2 regions of the Synechococcus sp. A10-1-5-9 genome follow, and region 2 is predicted to be linked to the other one. Evidence: predicted binding sites of a transcription regulator. Region 2 holds the regulator's gene; the other holds the start of a gene.
The links. Region 2 encodes NtcA, which controls nitrogen genes in cyanobacteria. Its sites were predicted from a motif close to GTANCNNNNGNTAC; they were not measured.
Positions count from the first base shown of each region.

Region 1 (7,708 bases), 460 kb from region 2:
TCGTTCAGTGGGGGTCGTGATTGTTTTCCGAAGCAAACTTCGTTCCACTTCTCATGGTCTGGCTTGTACTGCGCTTCGCATGAAGGGAAGTGGACGCTTATGGCTAAAAATGCAAGATGCGTTTGCGCTTAAGCCTGTTTTCCTATCATTCATATTGATGCAAATTCATGGCTTTAATTGTTGAGGGTTGGTTTTCAATTGCAATGAGCTCCAGCGCCCGTTGTTAACAGTTGCAGCGCAATATGAAAAAAAGTGTTGGCCCTTTCGGGCCCTTCGTGGTCAACGTGCTGGATGACCCGCAGGGTGGAGCTCAAAGCAGCAGGTAGCGCTGGGCGAGGGGCAGCACTTCGGCTGGTTCGCAGGTGAGCAGTTCACCGTCGGCGAACACCTCATAGGTCTGCGGATCCACGCTCACCTTGGGCAGGGCGGAATTGAGTTTGAGAGCGCTTTTGCCCACGCTGCGGGTGTCCTTCACGGCCATGCAGGTTCGTTCCAGGCCCAAGTGGCGTTGGATGTCGGCATCCATGGCTGCTTCGCTCACGAACGTGAGGCAGCTGGGAGCCAAGGCTTTCCCGAAGGCGCCGAACATCGGCCGGCCGTGCACAGGGCCGGGGGTGGGAATCGAGGCATTGGCATCGCCCATCTGGGCCCACACGATCGACCCCCCCTTGATCACCAGCTCCGGGCGAATGCCGAAGAAGCCCGGTTTCCACAGCACCAGATCGGCGAGCTTGCCGGTTTCGATCGAGCCCACCTCGCTGCTTATGCCATGGGCAAGAGCGGGGTTGATCGTCACCTTGGCGATGTAGCGCTTCAGGCGATGGTTGTCGTTGCGGCTGGAGTCTTGCGGGAGTGCACCGCGCTGCACCTTCATCTTGTGGGCGGTCTGGAAGGTGCGGGTGATCACTTCGCCAACGCGCCCCATGGCCTGGGAGTCACTGGCGATGATCGAGAAAGCGCCCAAGTCGTGAAGGATGTCTTCGGCAGCGATTGTTTCGCGGCGAATTCGCGATTCGGCGAAAGCCACGTCCTCGGGGATTCTGGGGTCGAGGTGGTGGCACACCATCAACATGTCGAGGTGCTCTTCGAGCGTGTTACGGGTGTAGGGCCGGGTGGGATTCGTGCTGCTGGGCAGCACATTCGCTTCGCCGCAGATCTTGATGATGTCCGGGGCATGGCCGCCGCCGGCACCTTCGGTGTGGAAGGTGTGGATCGTGCGTCCCTTGATGGCGGCAATCGTGTCTTCCACGAAGCCGGCCTCGTTGAGGGTGTCGGTGTGGATGCACACCTGCACATCCATCCGGTCGGCCACAGACAGGCAGGCATCGATGGTGGCCGGCGTGGTGCCCCAGTCTTCATGCAGCTTCAGGCCGCAGGCACCGGCGCGCACCTGTTCCTCCAGGGCTTCCGGAGTGCTGGCGTTGCCCTTGCCGAAGAAGCCCAGATTCACCGGCAGGCCTTCAGCGGCCTGAAGCATGCGGCCGATGTGAAAGGCCCCGGGGGTGCAGGTGGTGGCATTGGTGCCGGTGGCCGGTCCGGTGCCGCCGCCCATCAGCGTGGTCATGCCACTGGCCAGAGCGGTTTCAATCTGCTGCGGACAAATGAAATGGATGTGGGTGTCGATGCCCCCGGCCGTGAGGATGTGTCCTTCCCCGGCGATCGCTTCGGTGCCCGGGCCCACCACGATCGTCACCCCGGCCTGGGTGTCGGGGTTCCCGGCTTTGCCGATGCCGACGATGCGGCCGTCCTTCAGACCAACATCGGCTTTGACGATGCCCCACCAGTCGAGGATCAGGGCATTGGTGATCACTGTGTCGACGGCACCGCCGGCTCGAGGGGTCTGGGACTGGCCCATGCCGTCGCGGATCACCTTGCCGCCGCCGAACTTCACCTCGTCGCCGTAGATGGTGAAGTCTTTCTCCACTTCAAGAATCAGCTCGGTGTCGGCCAGGCGAAGCCTGTCGCCGGTGGTGGGGCCGTAGGTCTCGGCGTAGGCCTGGCGGGAAATGCGATAGGGCATGGGTCAGGCGTCGAGGGGTCCGTTGATCTGGCCGTTGAAACCGATCACGCGTCGGTCACCGGCAAAGGGAATCAGGTTCACGTCTCGGCTGTCACCCGGTTCGAAGCGGATGGCGGTGCCAGCGGGGATATCGAGCCGCTGACCGCGCGCGGCAGTGCGGTCGAACTGCAGGGCAGCGTTGGCTTCTGCAAAGTGGAAGTGGGACCCCACTTGCACGGGGCGGTCGCCGCTGTTGGCGACGTGGAGGCTGGTGACGGGCCGGCCTGCGTTGAGTTCGATCTCGCCGGGTTCGGGCAACAGCTCGCCGGGAATGAAGGGTGCCATCGGTTCAGCCTCAACGAATGGGGTCGTGCAAAGTGACGAGCTTGGTGCCGTCGGGGAAGACCGCTTCGATCTGCACCTCCTGAACCAGTTCGGGAATGCCGTCCATCACTTGATTGCGGCTCAGCCAGGTGGTGCCTTCCTGCATGAGTTCCGCCACGCTCTTGCCGTCGCGGGCACCCTCCAGCACAAGGAAGCTCAGCCAAGCCACCGCTTCGGGGTGGTTGAGCTTCAGGCCGCGGTTGAGCCTCCGTTCCGCCAGCAAGGCAGCGGTCACGATCAGGAGCTTGTCTTTTTCCTGGGGACTGAGATGCATGGACTGGCTCGGTCGTTATCAGTGTGTCCTTGCCGCGGGCACAGCAGTGTTCGTTTTGAACGATGATGGCTGCAAAGGCTGTTCCTGCAAAGGCCAGACCCGTGGGATCTGTGGAGCGCTCAAGGCGCGCAGGGCGCGGGTGCGAGCCCAGATGCGGCTGAACCAGAAGCGGGCATCGCGGCTGGACGGACCGGAATAACGGGCCACCAGGCCTTGGTCCAAGGCGCTGCAGTGCATTGTGCCGTTCAGGCCTCTGCGATCGCTGCGGACCAGCTCCAGTAATTGCGTCAGAGCTTCGCCGTTCAATGGCATCGGCGCAGCCCACACCAGCGACCCGAACACCGGCCTTTTGTTCAGCCCGTGCTGGTCGTTGAGGGCATCGCCCCCCAAGTCCAGCCGGTCCACCAGTTCCCAGCGACTGGCTTGATGAGGTTCAACACTGCGTCGGCAGAGGCTCAGGGCTGAGCGCCAGCGACCCTGCTGCAGGGTTTCTCCGGCGGCGGTGCGGCCTAGCCGCACGATTTCTGCGCTGAGAAAGGAGGCGTTGGCGGGTAGTTGCACTGTCAGATGCTGCTCAAAGAGGGCATTGGCATAGAGCACCAGCTCCTGGGGTAGCCATTCCAGATCGCTGCTGTTCGCCAGCTTGCAGTGCACCTGTTGACGGGCCCATTGGCCTTCGGGGTGCAGGCGGCTGCGACCGATGGATCCGTAGACCTTCTGGGCGGCGACGCTGGTGATCAGGCAGCGGCTGTTTGTGTTTAAGTCCAGCGCAATGCTGAGTTGATCGCCTCCCACGAGTCCTCCGGCTGTGTGAAGGATTGGCAGTTCACAGCGGCCGTTTTTGCCCTGTTCAGCCCGCAGAAGCTTGAACGGGGCGCTGCAGCCCCCTTGGTGAACTGTGCCTGCGTCGCCGTGCTCGGTCTGCCGGTGTTCAAACCGCAGCTCGCAGCGGCCATGCCAGGGATCGAGGCGTTGCATTCCCCCACGCTCGGTTCTCGAGCTGCGATGACCTGTAGCAATCAACACCAAATCAAGGCAGACGGCTGGGCAGGCTCAGGGTGAAAGGGGAGCAGCCTTGGACGACAACGCGATGAGTGACAACGTGAGCGATCACAAACCGATCGTGTTGGAGCATCGCCAAGTGGGTGAGGCCGTTGGAGATTTTCCGCCCGACCGCCGCCTGCAATTGCCGCTCACGGCTGAAGAACGCACGGTGCTTCGTGGGCGCCGCTGCAGCGATTGTGGGCGTTCTCTCTTGCTTCAGTTGCCTCGGGAGGGCCCCCTTCAGCCCGGTGATCGCTTGTTGGATCGTTCCCGGAGCTGGGAGGTGGTGGTGATTGCGGCGCCGGAACCGTTGCTGCGGGTGCAGGCGGATTCAGTCTTGGAGCTCCTGCAGGCGGCGTATCACCTCGGCAACCGTCATGTGGCGCTGGAGCTCCACGACGGGGAATTGTTGTTGCTAAAGGATTCGGTGCTGGAGGCGATGTTGCGCAGCCGTGGCTTGCGTGTGAGTCCCTGTGAGCGTCCGTTTCTTCCGGAGGGAGGCGCCTATGGAGGTAGTCCCAGCCATGCCCACAGCCACAGCCACAGCCACAGCCATGAAACGCCATGACCTCCCTGGCGTTGCTCCAGTTGGTGAGCCCGGCTTTGCCGGTGGGAGCGTTCAGTTACTCAGAAGGGTTGGAGGTCTTGATTCAGGCCGGAGCGCTGAAGAGCGAGGCTTGCCTTGAGCAGTGGTTGATCGCCGAGCTGGAGCGGGGAACGCTGCGGCTGGAGGCTGCATCTCTTTCCATTTTGATGACTGACTTGAATCGCTGGATGAACGGCGCTGATCAGTCGGCGCGTTTTCGTTTGCTGGAGCTGGATGGTTGGCTGCTGGCCACCCGTGAAGCTGCGGAGGTGCGGGCTCAACAACGTCAGATGGGGGGGTCTTTACTACAGCTGTTGGCCGATATGGGTCATCCACTGACAGAACCAACTCCCCTGGCCTGGCCGGGGGCATGGGCTTGGGCGGCACTGTCGCTGGGGGTGTCGGAGGCTGACACGGTGGAGGGCTACCTCTACAGCTGGGTCGCTAATCAGCTCAGTGCGGCCGTGCGTCTGTTGCCTTTGGGCCCGACCAGGGCTCAGGTGCTTCAGCACCGACTGTTGCCGCGGATCGCTGCCGAGGCCCAAGAGCTCCTCGCTGCTGATCCACGGACCTTGTGGTCAGCGGGCGTGGGGGCATCACTGGCGCAGCTGTCCCATGCTGAGTTGTATTCCCGTTTATTCCGAAGCTGATGGGGAGCAAATTGCGGCTGGGTGTGGCTGGACCGGTGGGGTCCGGCAAAACCGCTCTTGTGGAGGCGCTTTGCCGGCGACTGCGGGATCAACTGCAGTTGGCGGTGGTCACCAATGACATCTACACCCAGGAAGATGCTCAGTTCTTGACTCGTGCAGGAGCTTTGGATCCGTCGCGGATTCGCGGTGTGGAGACCGGTGGCTGTCCGCACACGGCCATCCGGGAGGACTGCTCCATCAACAGGGCGGCGGTGGCGGAGTTGGAAGCTCAGTTCCCAGCTCTGGATCTGGTGTTGGTTGAGAGCGGCGGCGACAATCTGGCGGCCAGTTTTAGTCCGGAGCTGGTTGATCTCTGTATTTACGTGATTGACGTGGCCGCAGGCGACAAGATCCCACGCAAGGGCGGCCCCGGGATCACGCGTTCGGATTTGCTGGTGATCAACAAGATCGACCTGGCGCCTCTGGTGGGAGCTGACCTGGCCGTGATGGAGCGCGACTCCCTACGCATGCGCGGCGATCGCCCCTGGTGTTTTACCAACCTGCACAGCGGTGAGGGGCTGGATTTTGTGGTGGCATTTGTGTTGCGACAACTACCGAATGTTGAGTCGATTTCCTCGTCTTGAGGGCTGATTGGTCTGTTTGGTAGTCAGCGCTACTAGTCAAGGTTTGCCTCGCTGAGAATGTTCTGAGTGCTAACGCAACTGTCAGCACTCTTAATTCACCATGTCTCAACCGTTGTCAAAACGCATCCTGATCAGCCTGGCGGCGGCCTCTCTTGGCTTGACAGTCACGGCTTGTGGTGGTGGTGATAAGGCCTCCAATGTCGAGTACGACGACACCGTGAAGGTTGGAATTCTTCATTCCCTCACAGGCACGATGGCTATCTCCGAGACCACCTTGGCGGAGACCGAGAAAATGGCGATCGCTGAGATCAATGCCGCCGGTGGCGTTGAAGTGGACGGCAAAAAATACAAGATCGAGTACATCGTCGAAGACGGTGCGTCTGATTGGCCCACCTTTGCCGAGAAGTCCAAGAAGCTGATCGACCAGGACCAGGTGCCTGTCGTTTTCGGTGGCTGGACCTCCGCCAGCCGCAAGGCCATGCTTCCCGTCTACGAATCGAAGGACGCCTTCCTCTACTACCCAATTCAGTACGAGGGCCAGGAGTGTTCCAACAACATCTTCTACACCGGTGCCACTCCGAACCAGCAGTCGGAGCCTGCCACCAAGTTCATGTACGAGAAGTCGCCTGCTGCTGGCAAGCCCTTCTTCCTTGTGGGTTCGGACTATGTCTTCCCCCGTACCTCCAACACCATCACCAAGGAACAGCTCAAGTCCCTGGGTGGCGAAGTGGTCGGTGAGGACTATCTGCCCCTCGGCAACACCGAGGTTGCTCCGATCATCGCCAAGATCAAGAAGGCCCTGCCCGACGGGGGTGTGATCATCAACACCCTGAATGGTGACCAGAACGTCGCCTTCTTCAAGCAGATTCAGGACGCCGGCATCACCCCCGATAACGGCTACTACGTGATGAGTTACTCCATCGCGGAAAGCGAGATTAAGGACATCGGAACTGAATTCCTTGAGGGCCATTACGGTGCTTGGAACTACATGATGTCGATCGACACACCTGCTTCCAAGACTTTCGCGGAGAACTATAAAAAGTTCACCAAGGATCCTGGAGCTGTTGTTGCTGACCCTCAGGAGTCGGCTTACAACATGGTCTATCTATGGAAGGCTGCTGTTGAGAAGGCAGGCACTTTTGATGACGACAAGGTTCGTGAGGCCCTGATTGGAATCGAGTTTGATGCCCCTCAGGGTCCTGTGAAAGTGATGCCTAACCATCACCTTTCTCAGACAGTTCTGATCGGAGAAATCGGTACCGATGGTCAGTTCAAGATTCTGGAATCCACTGATGGCCCTGTGGCTCCTCAGGCCTGGAACCAGTTCGAGCCCAGCTCCAAGGGTTTCGCTTGCGACTGGACCGACGCCTCCAAGGGCGAGAAGTACAAGCTCTGATGGCCCATTGAGGTCCTAACTGCTGAATGATTTCTGGAGGAATCCCAGCAGGGATTCCTCCTTATCTTTTGGTCTAATCGCTTAGTTAACCAATTTTCGTGCAACTGCTTTTTGAGAGCCTGTTCAACGGTGTAGCCATCGGCTCGGTGCTGCTGGTAGCTGCCCTCGGATTGGCGATCGTGTTTGGTTTGATGGGTGTGATCAATCTCGCGCATGGCGAGCTGATCATGCTTGGGGCTTACACCACTTATGTGGTTCAGCTGATCTTCAAGCTGCCTGTGTTTCAGCCTATTTATGACACCTATGTGTTGGTGGCGATTCCGCTGGCCTTCATCACAAGTGGCGTGGTGGGCATTCTTTTGGAACGCACCGTGATTCGCCGCCTCTACGGCAATCCTCTCGAAACACTGTTGGCAACCTGGGGCGTCAGCTTGATCCTGCAGCAGTTCGTGCGCAGTGTTCCACTGGCTCAGGCAGCTGGTGCGGTGCTTGCTCTGGTGCTTGGTTTTTCGTTTCCCTTGCTGCTTCCCAAGGCCCTGCTGCAAGGTTCCCGAGCTCGTTGGATTAGCGCCGGCAGCTGGGGTGTTTCGGCTCTTGTTGGTGTGGTGTTTGCCAATGGATTGGCATCTCAGGTCAGCCGGATCGCGCGTGCCACCTCTCGCAATGTGGATGTGACGGCACCCAAATGGATGCGCGGCGGGCTTGAGTTCGCCGATCTGACCTTCCCTGTGCCTCGTCTGGTGATCATCATG
Region 1 is NZ_CP180406.1:1,783,491-1,791,198, forward strand. Features, by position in the region: gene ureC (urease subunit alpha) at 311-2,020, opposite strand; gene ACLM45_RS09685 (urease subunit beta) at 2,024-2,344, opposite strand; gene ACLM45_RS09690 (urease subunit gamma) at 2,355-2,657, opposite strand; gene ACLM45_RS09695 (urease accessory protein UreD) at 2,676-3,635, opposite strand; gene ureE (urease accessory protein UreE) at 3,748-4,269, shown strand; gene ACLM45_RS09705 (urease accessory protein UreF) at 4,266-4,937, shown strand; gene ureG (urease accessory protein UreG) at 4,937-5,560, shown strand; gene urtA (urea ABC transporter substrate-binding protein) at 5,661-6,956, shown strand; gene ACLM45_RS09720 (ABC transporter permease subunit) at 7,055-7,708, shown strand, end outside.
Region 1: a site for NtcA is predicted at 3,670-3,683, ahead of ACLM45_RS09695 (urease accessory protein UreD). Genes of this name have one in related genera too.

Region 2 (7,708 bases):
GGCTCACCCCACTCTCGGGCGAGGCTCATGAACGTGTTTGGAATTGGCCTTCCTGAGATGGCCGTCATTGGTGCCGTCGCTTTGCTTGTCTTCGGTCCGAAGCGTCTTCCTGAGTTCGGCCGCACCTTGGGGAAGACTTTGAAGGGGTTTCAATCCGCTTCTAAGGAATTCGAGCGGGAAATCAACAAAGCCATTGCTGAGCCTGAAGTTCTTCCTGAGGTTTCAGAGCCAACGACGGACACCCCTCCGTCGAAAGGCGCTAGCGCTGACTGATCGTGATCAACTCCGGCGACCTCCGATTGGTGGTAGGTCTTGGCAATCCCGGTGACCGTTACGCCTCGACCCGTCACAACGTGGGATTCATGGTTTTAGAGCAGCTTGCTGCTCAGGAACATGCTCGGTTCCGAGCCATGGCCAAGCTCCAAGGTGATCTTGCGGATATCGGCGCTGGACCTGATCGTTTGCGCTTGTTGATGCCCAAGACCTTCATGAATGAGAGCGGCCGATCGATCCGTGCCACCCTCGACTGGTTTGGTTTGAGCCTGGGACAAGTCATCGTTCTGGTCGATGACATGGATCTCCCCCTCGGACGCCTGCGCTTGCGGGCTCGGGGCAGTGCCGGCGGTCACAACGGATTAAAAAGCACGATTCAGCATCTCGGCACCCAGGATTTCGCACGTCTTCGCATCGGGATTGGTGCTCCGGGGCTTTCGCCTGAGGAACGAAGGGCTCGCACCGTGTCGCATGTGTTGGGGGCGTTCAGCCGTGAGGAGGAGCCTCTGCTGAACGAGGTATTGAAAGAAGTTCTCTCCGGGCTGGAACGCATCCAACGTCAGGGATTGGAACGGGCTGGTAACCACATCAATGCTTTGAATCTCGCTCCTGCTCAGAGTGAGTCGGTTTGATGGCACGTCTGCCATCCACCACAGCTCATCTGAGGGTTCATCACCAGAGTTTTAGTGATCAGTGTCTTCAGGGTGAAGTTCAGGCCGGTGGATTTATCTGGGAGTTTCAGTGGTTTTTCAAGCGCGGTGAGCTCAGCGTTGAGCCTTCGCTCGGACGCGCCCTGATCCAGGATGCGTTGCAACGCTTTTTGGTGAGATCCGATTATCGGCTCGAGGCTGGAGGGGATTACAGCTTCACCGTGAGAGCCAAGTTCTGACGGGCTCCGGTGTAGGCCAGCTGAAACGGCAGTTGAGCGCAGTCTCGAGAATCACCAGAGCGGCAACAGCATCGAGATCACAGGGGGGGATGCGTAGTCCCTCAGGCAGCAGTCGCCGCCATCCTTTCGGAGGCCAGAGCTCCCAGTATCGACTCCTGGCCTGCAGGGTGGTGCCGCGTTCGTCGACAACGGTGAGCTGCAGATCCGCCGGTAGTTGGTCGCGCCAGTGCCTACTGGCTGTGCCGTTGCCCATCACCACGCGATCAAGAGGTTCCTTGGATCGCCATTGCTCCAGGGTCTCCAGGACAGAGCATCCCTCAAGGACATGTCCTTCGAGGACGATTCCCAAGTCTGTGTCAACGAGCAGGAGCCCACACTTGCTTCGGCCCGGATCCAGGGCGGCGATGCGAGTCACGGTGTGTCATCCGCAGTGGTGGGTTTGAAGCTGCGTTGAAGTCGAAGCTGAATCGCAATGGGGTCGGCTGTCTCGCTGTTCCTGAGTGCCACCGCCTCAAGCTCAACCCGTCCGGTGCTGCGATCAATCAGCATCTTTCCGAGCTCGTTTAGTGCCTGGGAGTCGAATTGCAGTCCCTTGCTGATGGAGCCGCGGCGTTGAATTTCTGCCAGGGTTGATGCCAGAAGCAGGTTCAACCTGTTGCGGACATCCTCCGCGGATGTTTCTTCGCTGGCCAGGGCGGTCTTTGCAAGCACCTCTCCATCGCGGGTAATGGTGACGTTGGGCCTGACCTCCGGGAAGGCATACACAACCGTTTCACCTTGAAGCACGTTGGCGGCAGAGCGCAGCAGTACAACCCAGGTTCCTGGTTTGCGGATGGCTTGTTCCAGGCGGTTGATGTCTTCACGAGGCACCAACAGGATCTGTTTGTCGGGAGCCTGTCCTGGCAGGACTTGCTGGTAAGCCTGGAGGTTGGCCTCTCTCAGCACCTGATCGATCACCTGGCGCGCCTGGTCAGGGCGTTCAAGTCTGAGTGTGGCTGTTGCTAAGGGCTGACCACTGCTGATCGCGACGTTTCCGCGGCGCAGGGCTAGAAGATTTTCCTCTAGCAGTTTCAATTCGGCTTCGCCGGAGCGGATGCGATCTCGTACAGCGGCGAGCTCGCGGTCGGTTCTGCGGATTTCGTCGTCGCGTTTACCAACGTCCTGGCTCAGTCGTTGTCGTTCTGCTTCGAGTCGGCGGGTCTGATCCTGCAGGGGTTGAAGGGTTTCTCTCAGCTCATTGGCTTGTTTACGTGCTTCCTCAAGGCGTCTGCGCACCTCGATCTCATCCTTGCGAGCTTTGTCCAGTTGTTGTTTGGATTGCTTCTGAGCTGACCGGCTGGTCTTCAGATCCGCCCGGCTGCTGCGCAGCCTGGCCTGAAGGTCATTCAGTTCGAAGAGGCCGACGCGCAACTGCCGACTGACGAGCAGCATCAGGCCCAGGGAGAGGACGCTGATCAGGCTGCCGGTGAGCACTGTGATCACCACGGCTGTCTGACGGGGGCGCAGGCCGAAGAGGCTCAGACGAGCCTTGCCGACTCTGGAGCCGAGTCGATCACCCAAGGTCGAGAGCACGCCACCGAGGACAAGCAACGACAGCAGAAGCAACCAGCCAGTCACAGAGAACTCATTGCACGCAGTGCAGCTCGAACGTCGCCATCCTCACTCTTCTGTGCGTCAGCTGAACCGTTTGGCAAGGGCGATGGGATCGAGAACGGTAATTTTTTTGCGGTCAATCTCTACCAGACCCGAGTTGCGAAGGTCTCCGAGGAGGCGGGTGATGGTGACCCGGGTTGATCCAATGGCTTCGGCGATGGCTTGATGCGACAGCCGCAGATCGATCGTGATCCCCTGGTTTCCAGGGATGCCGAAATCGCGGCAGAGCACCAGCAGAAAACTCACCAGGCGTGACGACATGTCGCGGTGGGTCAATGTTTCGATCATCGTCTCCGTCTGAAGAATTCGGCTTGAGAGTCCCTGCAGCAGCAGCAGCCCCACCGAGGTGTCAGCTTCGATGGCCTTACGCACCGAGGTGGCGGGAGCTGTGACCATCTCAACCCTGGTGAAGGCCACTGAGTGGTAGAAACGATCGGAACGATGGCCGGTGAGGAGGGAGAGCACACCGAAAAGACTGTTCTCTCGCAGCAGAGCCACGGTGATCTCCTCCCCTGACTCGTAGACGCGAGAGAGGCGCACGGCACCGCGCCTAATGAGATAGACGCGTTCGGCGGGATCACCCGGGAAGAAAATGGTTTTGCTGCGTTCGATCAGCTCCGTGTTGGCACCCTCGAGGTCCCGAATGACTTCAAGCAGAGTCTTGCTAGTTGGTGCGGGCGCGTTGGCCAGGCTCACTTCCGATGTGCGTCCTTGATGAGAGGCTGTGCGGCTAAAGCCGCGGATCACTTCGGGCATGGCCGGCACATTGGTTTTAGGAAGTTAAGGAGCGATTGACTCTCACCCTGTAGCAACGCACACGATTCCAAAGTGATCACTGCGTTCTCAGAGCCTCGTTCTGGGCGCGCATCAGCTGCTTGAGCCCAGGTTCCGCTCGATCGAGGAGCAGGTTCAGCTGCTGCCGGCTGAAGGTGGCTCCCTCTGCTGTTCCCTGGAGTTCAAGAAGTTCACCGCTGGCGTTCATCACCACATTCAGATCCACATCCGCCTGAGAGTCCTCGCTGTAATCCAGATCAAGTAGGGCTTCGCCCTGGAGTAGTCCCACCGATACGGCTGCCACCTGGGCGCTGACTGGATTGGCCGGGATGAGTCCCTGTGACACCAGTGATGCGCAGGCGTGATGGAGTGCCAGCCAGGCTCCAGTGATGGAGGCGGTGCGAGTGCCTGCATCGGCCTGAATCACATCGCAGTCCACAAGCAGAGTGTTCTCGCCCAACGCCTCCATGGAGAGCGCAGCGCGCAGACTGCGACCGATTAAACGCTGAATCTCCTGGGTGCGTCCGGAGAGCTTCAGCCATTCCCGTCGTTGACGTTCGGGGGTGGAACCAGGGAGCAGCCGGTATTCCGCGCTCAGCCAGCCGAGGCCCTGGTCACGGCGCCAGCGCGGCACGCCTTGCTCGTGGCAGACGCTGCAGAGCACAGCGGTTCGGCCGGTGCGAACGATCACGGAGCTGAGGGCGAAGCCCATGGGATCCCATTCGACGGCGAAGGGCCTCAGTTCGGACGCTTGACGTCCGTCCTTGCGGGAGATGGTGTTCATGCCTGGCGACGATGGCTTCATTGAGCCTGGCAGTTGGACTGAGACACCATGGGTGGTGTCCAAGGGCTTGTGGATCGGATCCGCAGCGCTAGATTCAAATTCTGCTGGGCCGTCTGGACACCAGCCCTGATGCCAGCGACCGAGATGACAACAAGCTTGAGTTCCAGCCATCGATCCCGAGACGTCCGCAGTGCGGATCACCGGACGCTTGAGCAAGCTGGTCTGCGGAGATTGCCGGTTTTTGAGCCGAGGCCACCGCTGCATCTGGTGGCTCAGGAGGGCCAGCTTCAGGTTCACACGGCCCCGTATCGAGGGAGTTTCGGGACGGTGATGAGCCAAGCACTGCGTGCTGCGGGTCTTGGCAGCAGGGTGCTGGTCGCTCAATTTCTCAAAGGTGGTGTGGTGCAGGGGCCTGATGCTGCGGTCACTCTCTGCGACCGTCTCAGCTGGATGCGTCCTGCTGTTCTTGAGTGTTTGTCCCAACCTGCGGCCAATGCTGAGCCGGAGGTGATTGATGCTGTGCAATCGGTCTGGAACGCCTGCGCAAAGCAATTAATCAGCGGGGACCTCGATCAGTTGGTGCTGGATGAGCTTGGCCTGGCAATTGCATTCGGCTACCTCGATGAGCGGGAGGTGTTGTGTCGCCTGGAGCAGCGTCCCGCGTCAATGGATGTGATCATCACGGGTCCATCCATCCCGGACTCGCTGATGGCTTTGGCTGATCAAGTCACGGAATTGCGTAGGGGCCTCTGATGCTGAAAAACGATCGCTGGATCACCGAGCAAGCTGCTGCAGGGATGCTCGATCCATTTCAAGCGGGTCTTGTGCGTCATCTCGAACCGGATCAGAAACTGCGCCCGGTGTTGAGTTTTGGTTGTTCGTCGTATGGCTATGACCTGCGCCTTTCACCGCAGGAGTTTCTGATTTTCAAACACGTGCCTGGCACGGTGATGAACCCCAAGCGATTTAATCCAGCCAACCTGGAGCCCACCGAGCTCCATCATGATGAAGATGGTGACTATTTCATCCTTCCAGCTCACTCCTATGGGCTTGGCGTTGCCCTTGAAAAAATGAAGGTGCCGCCCAACATCACGGTGATCTGCCTGGGCAAGAGCACCTATGCCCGCCTCGGTATCATTGTGAACACCACGCCCGCGGAAGCTAGCTGGGAAGGTCATCTCACTCTTGAATTCAGCAACAGCTCAGGTGCTGATTGCCGTATTTATGCCAATGAAGGCATCTGTCAGTTGTTGTTTTTTGAAGGTGACCCATGCGACACCACTTACAGCGATCGCCAGGGCAAATATCAGCACCAGCCTGAGCGGGTTACCCTCGCCAAGGTTTGAACGCTTGTGGGGGCCTGACCTCAGGGCGCCAGTCTTGCTTTATGAAGCCGGCTTTTTTCATACCAGGCTGCGAATTCAGGCGCCCAATCCTGGAGGTGTGGCCACATGAGGTCACAGAGCTCGCGGATTTCCTTCTGTGCATCGAGCTTGGCGCGCAAATCCATGAAGTGCAGGAACGCCCGAAGACTGAAGCTCACCACGAAGTGCTGTCGGTAATCAAAGGGAAGAATCCCGCGGGCATGTTCCTCTGCGAAACCGGCTCGCAGTAGATCCCGATAGCGCTCTGAAGCTTGCTTGCAGAGCTGCAGATCCTGCGACCGCAGCGCCTGGCTGTAAGTGTATTTCTTGCCCTGACGATCGCTGTAATCTCCAACTGGTCTGAGGTAAAACACGTCCTCTAGATCCAGCTCACCGTCGGCAGCCCGGGCAATCCGCTCGCCTGTGTAACGCATCGACTGGACATCGAAGCTCACGCCCACTCGGTGGGTGCGAGCTTGCTGCATCACCGAGTGAGGGAACCAGCCCACATTCAGAACGATCTGGGCATGTTCAAGCGGGCCGTAGTGGCCTCGCTCGCCTGAGAGCAAGCGCTTCACACAGATTTTGCCGGCACGGGTTTCATCGGGCCAATCGTCGCGGTCGGCGGCTACGAAACCTTCGCTGTAGTCCTGATGCATGCCGGCATATACGCATTGCTGCGGGTTAGGGGTTGCAGCGATCAGGTCGACCCGAAAGCGGGAATCCATGGTCACGTCAGGTCGGAGAACAAGCGTTGTCAGATCATGACCGGTCTGTCTAGGAATGGCTGCGTGGACCGGCCGCAGTTTCCAGCATGGTCGGCTCTGGTAATGGACTTGCGCTGCCTACCCCGGTCAATGTGGGCAACGAGGTGTTGGTGACAAGCGCAGCAGCCAGCGCATTCAGCTCGCTTTCACTGCGGCCGCCGAGAGACCGGCCACGCAGTTCTCCATCGGCAGCGAAGAGGTTGAGCTGGGGGATGCCAGTCACGTCATAGCGATCCGTGAGGTCCAGCCAGCGAGGATTGTCGATATTCACCAGCACCACGTCGAGCTCTTCCGAATGAGCTTCTTCCATCGTCATCATGGCGGGAGCCATTTCTTGGCAGACCTCACACCAGTCGGCGTAAAACTCCAGGATCGTGGGACGTCCATTGCTGAGTGCAATTTCCGGGGCCAGAGATCGTCGGGCCAGGAGGTCGAGGGGTGATTCCGCTATCCCGCCATTGCGCACCAAAAACAGACTGACGGCCAATGCAATGGCCGAGACGAGCAGAAGGCCTTTCTGCAGTGATGTAAGGCTTGTGCTGTCGGGTGTGCCGGTCATCCTTGAGAAGGATTCGACATCCATCCTGACAGGACAAACCACCTGCTGTTGCTAGCGTTTCAAGTGGAGTGGTTATCGCACCCGGTGTCTGTCATCCAGGGAAACCCACCACGTTGATGCCTCTTCTTCGCTTCCTGTTGTTGCCCTTGAGAGCACCCCTGCTTTTGGTGCTTTTCGGTGTCTCTCTGTTTCTTGGTCATCACTGGGCCATACAGGAAACCTGGCTTGCGAAGGCCCATCAGATGAGTGTCAATATGTTCTGGACGATTGAACTGATTCAGGCCCTAGTTGTTGTAGTGATCTGCACCATGCCGGATCTGTTGCTGCGTCAGTTGTCCTTGCTCATGGCTTCTAGCCGGGTACTCAGCCTGGTGGTCACCCTCGCGTTGGTGATCACTGTGGGCCTTTATATGTTGAGCCTTAGCCTGCTTTCCGATGTGTTGATCCTTGCATCAGCCACACTTTTGGCTCGGTTGGATCTCACCAGGATCAGAGTGGTACCAGCTCCCCAGATCACAGCTTTCTGGTTGGCAGTGATTGTGATCAGCGGGATTTGGATTGGTCACGACTTGCCCAGTCCGATCTGAGGTAGGCCCAGAGGTTGCCCAGCACTTTTTTTGTGTAAAGCCTGGTTTCCGGATAGGG
Region 2 is NZ_CP180406.1:1,318,873-1,326,580, reverse strand. Features, by position in the region: gene ACLM45_RS07580 (TatA/E family twin arginine-targeting protein translocase) at 28-273, shown strand; gene pth (aminoacyl-tRNA hydrolase) at 279-905, shown strand; gene ACLM45_RS07570 (DUF3146 family protein) at 905-1,162, shown strand; gene ACLM45_RS07565 (resolvase) at 1,140-1,577, opposite strand; gene ACLM45_RS07560 (DUF3084 domain-containing protein) at 1,574-2,779, opposite strand; gene ntcA (global nitrogen regulator NtcA) at 2,837-3,571, opposite strand; gene rph (ribonuclease PH) at 3,648-4,373, opposite strand; gene ACLM45_RS07545 (cob(I)yrinic acid a,c-diamide adenosyltransferase) at 4,518-5,126, shown strand; gene dcd (dCTP deaminase) at 5,126-5,719, shown strand; gene thyX (FAD-dependent thymidylate synthase) at 5,740-6,465, opposite strand; gene ACLM45_RS07530 (thioredoxin domain-containing protein) at 6,515-7,063, opposite strand; gene ACLM45_RS07525 (hypothetical protein) at 7,180-7,650, shown strand; gene ACLM45_RS07520 (transglycosylase SLT domain-containing protein) at 7,607-7,708, opposite strand, start outside.